DNA from 3 places in the Bradyrhizobium sp. AZCC 1719 genome. Region 2 is predicted to be linked to each of the others. Evidence: predicted binding sites of a transcription regulator. Region 2 holds the regulator's gene; each other region holds the start of a gene.
What was found. Region 2 encodes PhoB, which activates phosphate uptake and scavenging genes when phosphate is short. Its sites were predicted from a motif close to TGTCATNNANCTGTCAT; they were not measured.
Positions count from the first base shown of each region.

Region 1: the regulator PhoB is predicted to act here: its motif matches at 2,010-2,026, upstream of phnF (phosphonate metabolism transcriptional regulator PhnF).
Region 3: the regulator PhoB is predicted to act here: its motif matches at 2,802-2,818, upstream of V1292_RS28315 (DUF47 domain-containing protein).

Region 1 covers NZ_JAZHRU010000001.1:6,492,881-6,497,374, reverse strand. The annotation lists gene phnE (phosphonate ABC transporter, permease protein PhnE) at 1-394, shown strand, start outside; gene phnE (phosphonate ABC transporter, permease protein PhnE) at 394-1,251, shown strand; gene phnF (phosphonate metabolism transcriptional regulator PhnF) at 1,256-1,981, opposite strand; gene phnG (phosphonate C-P lyase system protein PhnG) at 2,086-2,547, shown strand; gene phnH (phosphonate C-P lyase system protein PhnH) at 2,552-3,160, shown strand; gene V1292_RS30680 (carbon-phosphorus lyase complex subunit PhnI) at 3,164-4,267, shown strand; gene V1292_RS30675 (alpha-D-ribose 1-methylphosphonate 5-phosphate C-P-lyase PhnJ) at 4,264-4,494, shown strand, end outside.
Region 2 covers NZ_JAZHRU010000001.1:2,243,173-2,247,666, forward strand. The annotation lists gene pstA (phosphate ABC transporter permease PstA) at 1-744, shown strand, start outside; gene pstB (phosphate ABC transporter ATP-binding protein PstB) at 851-1,618, shown strand; gene phoU (phosphate signaling complex protein PhoU) at 1,630-2,346, shown strand; gene phoB (phosphate regulon transcriptional regulator PhoB) at 2,420-3,124, shown strand; gene V1292_RS10630 (GcrA family cell cycle regulator) at 3,304-3,813, opposite strand; gene V1292_RS10635 (aspartate aminotransferase family protein) at 4,310-4,494, shown strand, end outside.
Region 3 covers NZ_JAZHRU010000001.1:5,973,856-5,978,349, forward strand. The annotation lists gene V1292_RS28300 (peptide chain release factor 3) at 1-624, opposite strand, end outside; gene sugE (quaternary ammonium compound efflux SMR transporter SugE) at 782-1,096, shown strand; gene V1292_RS28310 (inorganic phosphate transporter) at 1,097-2,101, opposite strand; gene V1292_RS28315 (DUF47 domain-containing protein) at 2,117-2,761, opposite strand; gene V1292_RS28320 (branched-chain amino acid ABC transporter permease) at 2,914-3,882, opposite strand; gene V1292_RS28325 (branched-chain amino acid ABC transporter permease) at 3,884-4,494, opposite strand, start outside.

The DNA of each region.
Region 1 (4,494 bases), 4.2 Mb from region 2:
GCCAGGCGTCCTGGCGATTGCGATCCATACCGTCGGCGCACTAGGCAAGCAGTTTGCCGAGGTCGTCGAGAATATCGACATGAACCCGATCGACGGCGTCAAGGCGGGAGGCGCGAACTGGTTTGAACAGGTTCGCTTCGCGGTCCTGCCGCAGGTGTTGTCGAATTTCGTGAGCTATACGCTGTTGCGCTTCGAGATCAACGTGCGCGGGGCCTCTGTCATGGGGTTTGTCGGCGCCGGCGGTATTGGCAAGGAGTTGCTGAGCTCGATTCGACAATTCTACTATTCCGATGTCAGCGCGATCCTGTTGATGATCATTGTAACCGTTTTTGCAATCGATCTCTTGACCGAGCGTCTGCGCTTCCGTCTCATTGGCATGGAAGGGCGTGCGTGATGTCGAACCTTTCGAGCCTCACCGAGACCGATCGGACCCGCCTTGTCCAGACCTATCCGGAGATCTTCAGGCCATCGCTTCTGAAACGAATGCAGACCCTGTCAGTGGTTGCTGCGCTCGTCGGGCTGTTTATCTTCGGCATGATATGGCTCGGCTTCTCGTTCGAAAAGCTGGCGACCGGGATCGGCCGCCTTGGTGTGATCGTCGGCCTGATGTTTCCGCCGAACCCCGGTAGCCTGCTTCACCTCTATCTGAAGGGCCTGGCGGAAACGCTTGCCATCGCCTTTCTGGGAACCCTCCTGGCGGCGATTGTTGCCTATCCCGTGGCATTCGTTGCGGCCCGGAATGTCGTCGGCCAACGCATCATTCATTTTCTTTCACGTCGTGCGCTCGACACGATCCGCGGAGTCGACACGCTGATCTGGGCGCTCATCTTCATCAACGTGGTGGGGCTCGGTCCCTTTGCCGGGATCCTGGCGATCGCCATGTCTGATCTCGGAACCTTCGGCAAACTGTTCTCCGAGGCGATCGAAACGGCTGACACCAAACCCGTCGACGGTATAACCGCGGCCGGCGGGTCGAGCCTTCATAAAATACGATTTGGCATCGTCCCTCAGGTGCTTCCGGTGATCCTGAGCCAGGTGCTTTATTACTTCGAGTCAAATACGCGTTCCGCGACGGTGATCGGCATCGTTGGGGCAGGCGGGATTGGTCTTTATCTTTCCAACGAGATCAGCCAGCAGAACTGGGATCGCGTTGCTTTTCTGATCATCATGATCCTGATCACTGTGGCGATCATTGACGCCATTTCATCGCGTCTCCGCTTCGCGATCATCGGGCGACGCGCCGTCGGGTAACTCGTTAGCTGCTCTCTACCAGAAACTCGACACGCTCCGCGGCGAAGCGCGCGCGTTTGGTTACCAGCGGTTTGCCGTCGGTATCGACATCGGTACTGTCGACCACGAGAACGGGGCGCCCGAGCGCGAGATCGAGCCTTGCCGCGTCGGGGGCGTCCACAATCCCGGCGGTGACGCGGGTTGAGGCGCGGCGGTAATCGCGAACGCCGTAATGCGCCAGCAGTTTGGTCATTGAGCGTGCGTTGGCGAAGACCGCTCCGGCGCCCGGGAAGCGATCGGCGGAAAGCCAATTGGTGCTGACGCAGATCGGCGTGCGGTCAGCGAGCCGCACCGATTCGATCCGGATCAGGGGCGCACCGGTCTTCAGTCCAAGCTCACGGGCCAGTTCGCGCGTCGCGGGCTCTTCGGAGGCATCTATCAATTGGCCGCGCGGCTCGCGGCCGCCGGCGCCGACGATTTCGGAAAATCGCGTCCGCGAGCGCAAGGGATAGGCGAGGCGTTGCGCCTCGACATAGGTGCCGCTGCCGCGTTCGGCGCGCACCAGGCCGCGTTCGGCAAGCGCAGCCAGGGCACGCCGCACGGTGTGGCGGTTGACCCGATAGGTATCGGCGATCTCGATCTCGCCCGGCAGCTTTTCGCCCGCAGCAAAGCGGCCGTCGGCAATGCCGCGCTCAATACCGTCGGCAACCTGCCGCCACAAGGCGACGCCGGAACTCTCCTGCAGGCTCATGGCGTGGTGATACCAGAAATTATCCGTTTGTCACGAAACAGTCATGGCGTTCCGCTATCAAGTTGTCTATTATCATAGACAACTTGATTCAGGCAAGGTTGCTCATGGGATTGACCGGGCGGAACAGCAGAGAAGCGCAGCGCAAGGACGCGATGGCGGTGCTGGCGCATTCCGAGGCTGGCGACATTGCGGGCCATCTTGCGGCGATCGCGGTACCCGCGCACGAAAACCTGCGCGAGCCTGAGAATGGCCTCGTGATGGTGCGCGGCCGCATCGGCGGCGACGGTGCGCCGTTCAATCTCGGCGAGGCCACGGTGTCGCGCGCGGCGGTGCGTCTTGCGACCGGCGAGATCGGCTTCGGCTACGTGCTCGGCCGCGACAGGCAGAAGGCGCAGATGATCGCGCTATGCGATGCCATGGTGCAGTCGACGGAGCTTTCGGGTGAGGTCGAGACCAAGGTGATCGGGCCTTTGCGCGCCGCCATGATCGCCGATCGCAGCCGCAAGGCGGCAGAGGCTGCGGCGACGCGGGTCGAGTTCTACACCATGGTGCGCGGCGAGGGGTGATGCGATGACGACGGTTGCAGAATTGCCTGCAGGCTTTGCCGACAAGGTATTGTCGGCGCAGTCGACCTTCCGCTCCGTGATGGATGCGATGGCGCGTCCCGGCAGCGTGCAACGGGTCACGGCGGCTGTCGGCGCGCCGGCCGGGACGATGCGCGGCGCGGCGGCGATCGCGCTGACGTTGTTCGATCACGATACGCCGATCTGGCTCGATGCCGCGATGTCGGCCACGCCTGATGTGGCGAAGTGGCTCAAGTTCCATACCAGCGCGCCGGTGGTCGCGGATTCATCGATCGCCAGCTTCGCCCTGGTCGGCGACGCCAAGAACCTGCCGGCGCTCGATCGCTTCGCGTTCGGCAGCAACGAATATCCTGACAGGTCGACGACGCTGATCTTGCAGGCCGAGAGCCTGACGCAGGGACCCACCTTCGAGATGAGGGGGCCGGGCATCGACGGTACAGCGCTGCTGCAGGCGATGCTCCAGCCGCGCGACCTCTTTCAGCGGCTCACCATCAACGAAGCCCTGTTCCCGCGCGGCATCGATGTCGTGCTGGTCCATGACGACTTGATTGTCGCGATCCCCCGAACCACGCGGCTGGTCGCAAGCGGAGCGTAGCCCATGTATGTAGCCGTCAAAGGAGGCGAACGCGCCATTGAGAACGCCCATCGCCTGCTGGCGCACGAGCGGCGTGGCGACCGTGATGTGCCCGAACTCTCGCTGGAGCAAATTGCCGAGCAGCTCTCGCTCGGCGTCGACCGCGTCATGACCGAAGGCTCGCTCTACGACCGCGAGCTGGCGGCACTCGCCATCAAGCAGGCGCGCGGCGACCTGATCGAGGCGATCTTCCTGGTCCGTGCCTTCCGCGCCACGCTGCCTCGTTTTGGCGCGACCGAGCCGGTCAACACCGGCGAGATGCAGGTCCGCCGGCGTGTCTCCTCGACGTTCAAGGATATTCCGGGTGGCCAGATCCTGGGGCCGACTTTCGATTACACCCATCGCTTGCTGGACCCGCAGCTTGCGGACGGCTTTGTGCCGGAGCAGCCGGCGACGTCGGAAGCAACGCAGGCGGCAACGCCACGCGTCACCGACATTCTCGGTCGCGATGGCTTGATCGAACCTTCGCCGGCAGCGGATGCCGACGCGCCGGTCGGCGATCTCACGCGCGAGCCGCTGAGTTTTCCGGCCGACCGCGATCTGCGGCTGCAAAATCTTGCGCGTGCCGACGAGGGATTCCTGCTGGCGCTCGGCTATTCCTCACAGCGCGGCTATGGCCGCAATCATCCCTTTGCCGGCGAAATCCGCTTCGGCGAGGTGGAGGTGGAGTTCTTCGCCGAGGATGCGGGCTTTGCCGTCCCGCTCGGCTCAATTGAGCTGACCGAGTGCCAGATGGTCAACCAGTTCAAGGGATCGGCGACGGAAGCGCCGTGCTTTACGCGCGGCTATGGCCTTGCCTTCGGGCAAAGCGAGCGCAAGACCATGTCGATGGCGTTGGTCGATCGCAGCCTGCGCGCCCGCGAGCTGGGCGAGGAAGTGATCGCTCCGGCCCAGGACGAGGAATTCGTGATGTCGCACTCGGACAATGTTCAGGCGACCGGCTTCGTCGAGCATCTCAAGCTGCCGCACTACGTCGACTTTCAGTCTGAGCTCGGTCTGTTGCGCAAGCTGCGCAAGGAGTTCACCGAGGCCAATGAGGCGCCGGACATGCAGGAGGCCGCGGAATGAACGCGCCAGCTTACAATTTCGCCTATCTCGACGAACAAACAAAGCGGATGATCCGCCGCGCGATCCTGAAGGCGATCGCTATTCCCGGCTATCAGGTGCCGTTCGCCAGCCGCGAGATGCCAATGCCCTATGGCTGGGGCACCGGCGGCGTGCAGGTGACGGCGGCGATCCTCGGGCCCGACGACGTGCTGAAGGTGATCGACCAGGGTTCGGACGACACCACCAAC
Region 2 (4,494 bases):
TTTCCGTCCCGGCGCGCCGGCCAGGCAGGAATCCTGTCAGCTTGGGTCGGATCGCTTCTGGTGATTTCGGTTACTGCCTTTATCGGCGTTCCTCTCGGTGTGGCCGCAGGCATCTATCTCGAAGAGTATGCACCCAAAAACATCTGGACAAACATCATCGAAATCAACGTCAGCAATCTTGCGGGCGTTCCGTCCATTGTTTTCGGCCTTCTGGCACTTGGACTCTTCGTCTATGGCTTCGGCACGGGACGCAGCATATTTACGGCGGGCCTCACACTGGCTTTGCTGATCCTGCCCATCATCATCGTTGCCACCCGTGAATCGATCCGGGCCGTGCCATGGAGCTTGCGCGAGGCGGCGTACGGGATTGGTGCAACGAAGTGGCAAGTCACCCAGGATCACGTCTTGCCGGCGGCAATTCCGGGCGTCCTGACCGGCGTCATCATCGGTATTTCGCGCGCGCTCGGCGAGACCGCGCCGCTGGTCACTATCGGCGCTCTTTCATTCATCGCGTTCTTGCCGCCGGCCCCGATCAACGGTGAGTTTCCCTTCGTATCATTTGCCTGGTTGTTCGAAGGCTTCACCGTCCTGCCGATTCAGGCGTTCAATTGGGTGTCGCGTCCGGGCGCTGATTTCCATTCAAACGCGGCCGCCGCGGGCCTCGTTTTGATGGCGATCACGCTTATTTTGAATGGGGTCGCCATCTACTTCCGCTACCGGCTCCGAAAGAAACTGCAATGGTAAAACTCGATTGGCGCGCGCGTCCGGCAAATCCAGAGTTACGGAGTTTTCAATGAATACCCATAGCGCTTCAGCCATGTCGTCGGTGACGATTCCCGTATCCGGCGAAATGCCGGTGGGTCGGTCGAAAATCACCGCAAAGAACGTCAACGTTCATTATGGAGAGAAGCAGGCGCTCTTCGACGTTACGGTGAACATTCCGGAGAAATCCGTCACTTCGTTCATTGGCCCGTCGGGCTGCGGCAAATCGACGTTCTTGCGCTGCCTCAATCGAATGAACGATACTATCCTGACATGCCGCGTTACCGGCGACATCGAGATCGACAATACGAACATTTACGAGCGCGGGCTCGACGTGGTCCAGCTTCGTGCTCGCGTGGGCATGGTGTTCCAGAAACCCAACCCGTTTCCTAAATCAATCTACGATAATATTGCTTATGGACCTCGCATTCACGGGCTGGCGCGCAGTAAGAGCGACCTCGATCACATCGTTGAAACCAGTCTGAAGAGGGCGGGGCTTTTTGAGGAAGTGAAGGATCGGCTCCATGAAGCTGGCACCGGACTGTCGGGCGGCCAACAGCAGCGGTTGTGCATCGCTCGGGCCATTGCTGTCGGTCCGGAAGTCATTCTCATGGATGAGCCTTGCTCCGCGCTTGATCCGATCGCGACCGCTCGCATCGAGGAACTGATCGACGACCTGAAGGAAAACTTCACGATCATCATCGTCACTCACTCGATGCAGCAGGCCGCGCGCGTCTCGCAACGCACGGCGTTCTTTCATCTCGGCGTTCTGGTGGAAGAGGGTGTAACGCAGACGATCTTTACCAATCCGCGCGACAAGCGCACCCAGGACTACATCACGGGCCGGTTCGGCTAAGGAGAACAAGGATGGCGTCTGAACACACGGCCAAGGCATTCGACAGCGACCTCCAGGAATTGACTCGTCTGGTCGCCGAGATGGGCGGCCTGGCCGAGCGCATGATCACCGAATCCGTCGACGCGCTGGTCCGCCGCGACGTCGCGCTCGGCAAACGCGTCGTCGCCAACGACCTCGAGGTCGATCGTCTACAGCATCTGATCGAGGAGCGCGCGGTGCTGACCATCGCCCGCCGCCAGCCAATGGCGATCGATCTGCGCGAGATCGTCGGCGCGATGCGGGTTGCCACCGATCTGGAGCGGATCGGCGACCTCGCCAAGAACATGGGCAAGCGGGTCGCGGCGCTGGAGAACGATTTCCAGCCGCTGAAACTGATGCGCGGCCTCGAGCACATGACCGATCTGGTGCAGTCGCAGGTCAAGTCGGTGCTGGACGCCTATGCCGCGCACGATCTGCCGGCGGCGATGGCGGTGTGGAAGGGCGACGAGGAAGTCGACGCCATCTGCACCTCGCTGTTCCGCGAGCTCCTCACCTACATGATGGAGGATCCGCGCAACATCTCGTTCTGTATTCATTTGATGTTCTGCGCCAAGAATATCGAGCGGATCGGCGACCACGCCACCAACATCGCCGAAACCGTGTTCTACATGATCGAGGGACAGCAGATGCTCGACAAGCGCCCGAAGGGCGACATGACGACGTTTGCCACCACGGTGCCGAATACCTGACAAAGCGTTTTCAGGCGAAGTGGAGACCGGTTCGCGTGAAGATAACGCGTCAAACAGAAGAGGCTGATGCAAGATGAGCGCGCGCATAATGGTGGTCGAGGACGAGGAAGCGCTGACCACGTTGTTGCGCTACAACCTCGACGCCGAAGGTTATGATGTCGAAACCGTCGCCCGCGGCGACGATGCGGATACGCGGCTGAAGGAGCGCGTGCCCGATCTCGTCGTGCTCGACTGGATGCTGCCGGGGCTCTCCGGCATCGAGCTGTGCCGCCGCTTGAGGGCGCGCCCTGAAACCAAGCAATTGCCGATCATCATGCTGACCGCGCGCGGCGAGGAGAGCGAGCGGGTGCGCGGGCTTGCGACCGGCGCCGACGATTACATCGTCAAGCCGTTCTCGGTGCCGGAACTTTTGGCGCGGGTGAAGGGCCTGCTGCGCCGTGCGAGCCCCGAGCGGCTCGCCACCGTGCTGACCTATGGCGACATCGAACTCGACCGCGAAAAGCGCCGCGTCGCGCGCTCGGGCCGCCAGATCGATCTCGGTCCGACCGAGTATCGCCTGCTGGAATTTTTCCTCGAGCATCCCGGCCGCGTCTTCAGCCGCGAGCAGTTGCTCGACAGTGTCTGGGGCCGCGACATCTATATCGACGAGCGCACCGTCGACGTCCACATCGGCCGCCTGCGCAAACTGCTCAACCCCGGCCGCGAGCAGGATCCGATCCGCACCGTCCGCGGCGCCGGTTACGCGCTGGATGATCGGTTTGCGAAAGTGGAGCCGTAAGGTTTCGCTGTTATCTCGGCGCATTCGGCTGTCGTCCCCGCGAACGCGGGGACCCATAACCACCGATGCTGATTGTTGAGAAACGCTGGAGCTCCAGCGAAGCATAACCACGCACACCCGTGGTTATGGGTCCCTGCGTTCGCATGCGTTCGCAGGGACGACATCTGTGAGCGCGCCCCTTACCTCGTTTGCTTCGGCTGCTGCCTCCGCCGATCGGCGGCGGGCTGGTAGGCGATGCGCGAGTGGTGGGCGCAATAGGGCAGGCCGGTGAGCGCCTTGCCGCCGCAGAAGAAGAATTCCGGGCTCGAGGGATCGCCGACCGGCCAGTGGCAGGTGGCCTCGTTCAGTTCGAGCAGCGACAGCCGCTGGCTCATCGGCACGACGTTGTCGAAGGCGATCGGATCCGGCTCCATCTCGACTTCGAAGGCGTGTGCCAGCGCGGTGTTGCCGCGCGAGACCGGGCGCGACACCCGCATCATCGGCTGGGCGGGGCGTGCCTTGCGCTGCCGCGGGGCGGCCGAGGAGGGGCTCTTGGCACGGCCGGAAAGGCCCAGCCGGTGCACTTTGCCGATCACGGCGTTTCGCGTCACATTTCCGAGTTCCGCGGCGATCTGGCTCGCCGACAATCCGGCTTCCCAGAGCTTCTTAAGCTGTTCGACGCGATCGTCGGACCAGGTCAAAACGGTCATCGTAATCTTCCCTTCGCATCGCGCCGGCCAATCGGGGGCAGCGCCGGCGAGTCAATCGTCTCAAAAATCCCTGCGGTCAGAATCCCTTAGCCCTCGCCGGACGCGCTAACCGCGCCGAACGTTTACGCCTGCACAAAAAGGACTCTAAGGGATCAGAACTGCCGCACGAGATGTCGTACCCGACAGCCCAAACGCTACAATATGGCGTGACTCGGGCGCAAGAGTCCGGGCCCGAACGTCCACATGTTCTGACAATCTAGGCATTTCACTGCGTGTTTTCCACCACACCGCAATCTTACGGATTTCAGCATCTTGCACTGCAGGAAAGGCCGTTCCGTGCGTGTTGACAGCGCTCCCCACCCACATAGAATGCCTCTCACGTGCCGCCCTTAAGAGGCGGCACGTTTCGTTTTCGCAAGACCGGCTGTTGCCGCGTTCGCGCCAATGCACGCCCGCGGCAGGTCTCAAAGGCAGGTCTCAAACCTCAGTGATTGCCATGACCAATAGCGCCACGTCGCATCTGCTCCCCGTCTTCGCCAGGGTCGATCTCGGCTTCGAACGCGGCGAGGGCTGCTGGCTGACGGCCACCAATGGCGAGCGCTATTTGGACTTCACCTCGGGCGTCGCGGTGAATGCGCTCGGTCACTGCCATCCGCACCTGATCGCGGCGCTGCAGGAACA
Region 3 (4,494 bases), 3.7 Mb from region 2:
GGCGCCACCGCCTTCGAGCAGGCGCACGCCGCCGTTCACGACGTCGTAGGTGCCGAGGAAGTCGCGGCCGCGGCCGACCGGCCAGGTCATCGGCGTGGTGTCGAGCGCCAGCGTCTTTTCGATCTCGTCTAGCAGTTCGAACGTGTCGCGGCTCTCGCGGTCCATCTTGTTGATGAAGGTGATGATCGGAATGTCGCGCAGCCGGCACACCTCGAACAGCTTTCGCGTCCGGGCCTCGATGCCCTTGGCGGCGTCGATCACCATGACGGCGGAATCGACCGCGGTCAGCGTCCGGTAGGTGTCTTCCGAGAAGTCTTCGTGGCCCGGCGTGTCCAGCAGGTTGAAGACGAGGCCTTCGAATTCAAACGTCATCACCGAGGTCACGACCGAGATGCCGCGCTCGCGCTCGATCTTCATCCAGTCGGAACGGGTATTGCGCCGCTCGCCCTTAGCCTTGACCTGGCCCGCCAAGTTGATGGCGCCGCCGAACAGCAGCAGCTTTTCCGTCAGCGTGGTCTTGCCGGCGTCCGGGTGGGAGATGATCGCAAACGTGCGCCGCCGCGCCACTTCATCTGAGAGCGGCGAGCGGGACGGCGATTCGGCAGTGACGGCAATGTCGGACATGAGGCTGGAGCGTTTGGCAGGGAAAACGGGGCTAATCAAGCCTCATTTGGTGATTGCGGACGCTGCTGGCCAGTCCCATATCCGTCGCGGAAGGACGGCCTTCCAATTCGCAGGGCTCATCCGCGGGGACGACCCTGCCAGGTTTTGGAGGGTTGTCATGGCGTGGATCGTATTGTTCGTCGCCGGGCTCATGGAAATAGGCTGGGCGATCGGCCTCAAATATACCGAGGGTTTCACGCGACTTGTTCCATCCGTCCTGACGCTCGCCTGCATGGCAGGCAGCATCGTCCTGCTCGGCCTTGCCTTGAAAGCGCTGCCGATCGGAACCGCCTATGCCATATGGACCGGCATCGGTGCGGTCGGAACGGCAATCCTTGGTATCGCCCTGTTCGGCGAACCTGCGACCGCGGCTCGCCTCGCCTGCATCGGACTGATCGTGGCCGGCATTGTCGGGCTCAAGCTGGTCACCTGATCAGCGCAGCAACAGCACCGCCCAATAGGTCAGCGCCGCGACGAACCCTGAAGCCGGAATGGTGATTACCCAGGCGTAGACGATCGAGCTCGCCACGTTCCAGCGCACCGCAGAGACCCGCCGCGCCGCGCCGACGCCGACAATGGAGCCGGTAATGGTGTGGGTCGTGGATACGGGAACCCCGAGATAGGTCGCCATGAACAGGGTCGCAGCTCCACCGGTTTCGGCGCAAAAGCCCTGCATCGGCGTCAATTTCGTGATCCGCAATCCCATGGTGCGGACGATCCGCCAGCCTCCCATCAATGTGCCGAGCCCCATCGCCGCCTGGCAGGAAATCACGACCCAGAAGGGAATCGCGAAATCTGCCCCGAGGTGGCCCTGCGAATACAAAAGCACCGCGATGATGCCCATGGTCTTTTGCGCGTCGTTGCCGCCATGGCCGAGCGAATAGAGCGAGGCCGAGACGAATTGCAGGATGCGGAACGCGCGATCGACCGCAAACGGCGTCGAGCGCACCGACAGCCAGGACACGATCGCGACCAGCACCAGCGCCAGCAGGAATCCGACCAGCGGCGACAACACGATCGCCAGGAGCGTCTTGGACAGCCCGCTCCAGACCGCGGCCGAAATCCCGGCCTTCGCCACGCCGGCGCCGACCAGTCCGCCGATCAACGCGTGCGAACTCGACGATGGAATGCCGAGCCCCCAGGTGATCAGGTTCCAGACAATCGCGCCGACCAGCGCAGCGAAGATGACGGTCGCGTCCACGACATCGGGCTCGATGATCCCCTTGCCGATGGTATTGGCAACGTGCAGGCCAAAGACCAGGAAGGCAATGAAATTGAAGAACGCCGCCCAAGCCACCGCATAATGCGGCCGCAGCACGCGGGTCGATACGATCGTGGCGATCGAGTTGGCGGCGTCGTGCAGACCGTTGAGGAAATCGAACAACAGCGCGACGCCAATCAAGAAGACCAGAATTGGAAAAGCCAGGGTGGCGTCCACTGAATTGGCCCTGCCCTATACCTGTTCGATCACGATCGAGTTGATCTCGTTGGCGACGTCGTCGAAGCGATCGGACACCTTTTCGAGATGCTTGTAGATCTCGGCGCCGACGACGAAATCCATCGAATTGCCGTTGCGATGCTTGAGAAACAGCTCCTTCAACCCGATGTCGTGGAGATCGTCGATACGACCCTCCAGCTTTCCGATTTCCTCGGTAATGGCGGTCAGCATCGCGACGTTACTCCCGATCGACTTCATCAGGGGAAGCGCGCGGCTGACCAGATTGGCGCACTCGACCAACAGCGTGGCTATTTCGCGCATCGGAGGCTCGAACGTTCGGACCTCGAACAGCACCACCGCCTTCGCGGTCTGCTGCATCTGGTCGATCGCGTCGTCCATCGACGTGATCAGATTCTTGATGTCGCCGCGGTCGAACGGGGTAATGAAGGTGCGGCGGACCGCGGTCAGGACCTCGCGGGTGATGCCGTCGGCGTCGTGTTCGAACTGATTGACTCGCTGGCAGAATACCGGCGTCTCCTCGCCGCCGCGCATCATGTCCTGCAACGCCAGCGCGCCCTGCACGACCGTCTGGGCGTGGCGGGCAAATAAGTCAAAAAACCGCTCCTCCTTGGGCAAAAAGGCACGAAACCAGCGCAGCATGGGCATTTTTCCGTCGTACAGAAACAGCCGCGGAGCGGGCTGTCACAAAACTGTCATAGACCATTCGAGGGAAAAGCGCGCGACGTCGGGCCCCGGGAACCGGATCATCCACCGCTTTGTGGCACCGAAAACTGCGCCAAAACCCGCCGTTTTTACAGGGATCGGCGGAAATAACGCGCGATCTCGCCGATGATGCCCCGGCGGAACGTCAACACGCAGGCCACGAAGATGACGCCCTGGATCACCGTCACCCATTGGCCGAAGCCGGCCAGATATTGCTGCATGGCGATGATAACGAAGGCCCCGACGACCGGACCAAACACCGTGCCGAGGCCGCCGACCAGCGTCATCAGCACGATTTCACCCGACATCGTCCAGTGCACGTCGGTGAGCGAAGCGTTCTGCGCCACGAACACCTTCAGCGAGCCGGCAAAGCCCGCAATCGTTCCAGAGAGGATGAAAGCGACCAGCTTGTACTGGTCAGTCTTGTAGCCCAGCGAGATCGCGCGCTGCTCGTTCTCCCGGATCGACTTCAGCACCTCTCCGAATGGCGAGTTGATGGTGCGGTAGATCAGGAGGAAGCCGCCGAGGAACCCGGCGAGCACCACGTAGTAAAGCACCGTCGGCCTGGAGAGATCGAATATTCCAAACAGGTAGCCCTGCGGAATGCCCTGGATGCCGTCCTCGCCATGCGTGAACGGCGCCTGCAGATAGATAAAATACAGGAGCTGCGAGAGCGCCAGCGTGATCATCGAAAAGTAGATGCCCTGGCGGCGGATCGAGATGAAGCCGGTGACGACTGAAAGCGCGGCGGCGCCGGCGACGCCGACCAGAATTCCGACTTCCGGCGTTACACCCCAGACCTTGAGCGCATGCGCCGAGCAGTAGCCCGCGGTCCCCAGGAACATGGCGTGGCCGAACGACAGCAGGCCGCCATAGCCGATCAGGAGGTTGAAAGCGCAAGCAAGCAGCGCGAAGCACAGCGCCTGCATCACGAAGAACGGATAGATGCCCGTCATGGGTACGAGCCCCAGCAGCACCGCCATCCCGGCGAACACAATCATTTCGTCGCGCATCGCTTGCGGCGTTACCGGCAGTGTGTCGTCAGTCAATGCGCTCATGTCAGGCAGCCCGTCCAGTCAGTCCCGTTGGCTTCACCAGCAACACCAGCACCATCAGGACGAACACCACGGTGTTGGAAGCTTCGGGATAAAAATACTTGGTCAGTCCCTCGATCACGCCGAGCGCAAATCCGGTGATGATCGATCCCATGATCGATCCCATGCCGCCGATCACCACCACCGCGAACACGACGATGATCAGGTCCGCGCCCATCAACGGCCGCACCTGGTTGATCGGCGCGGACAATACGCCGGCCAGCGCCGCCAAGCCGACGCCGAGGCCGTAGGTCAGCGTGATCATCCTGGGCACGTTGATGCCGAATGCGCGCACCAGGGTCGGGTTTTCAGTCGCCGCGCGCAGATTGGCGCCGAGCCGGGTCTTCTCGATCAGGAACCAGGTGGCAAGGCACACCACGAGCGAGAACACGACGACCCAGCCGCGGTAGATCGGCAGGAACATGAATCCGAGGTTCATGCCGCCCTGTAATCCGCGGAACCCGCCGACCTCCGGATAATCAGGAATCGCGTACGGCAGGCCGGACGAGCCGAAGTAGTTCTGGAACACTCCCTGCACGATCAGCGCGATGCCGAACGTCAACAACAGCCCGTAGA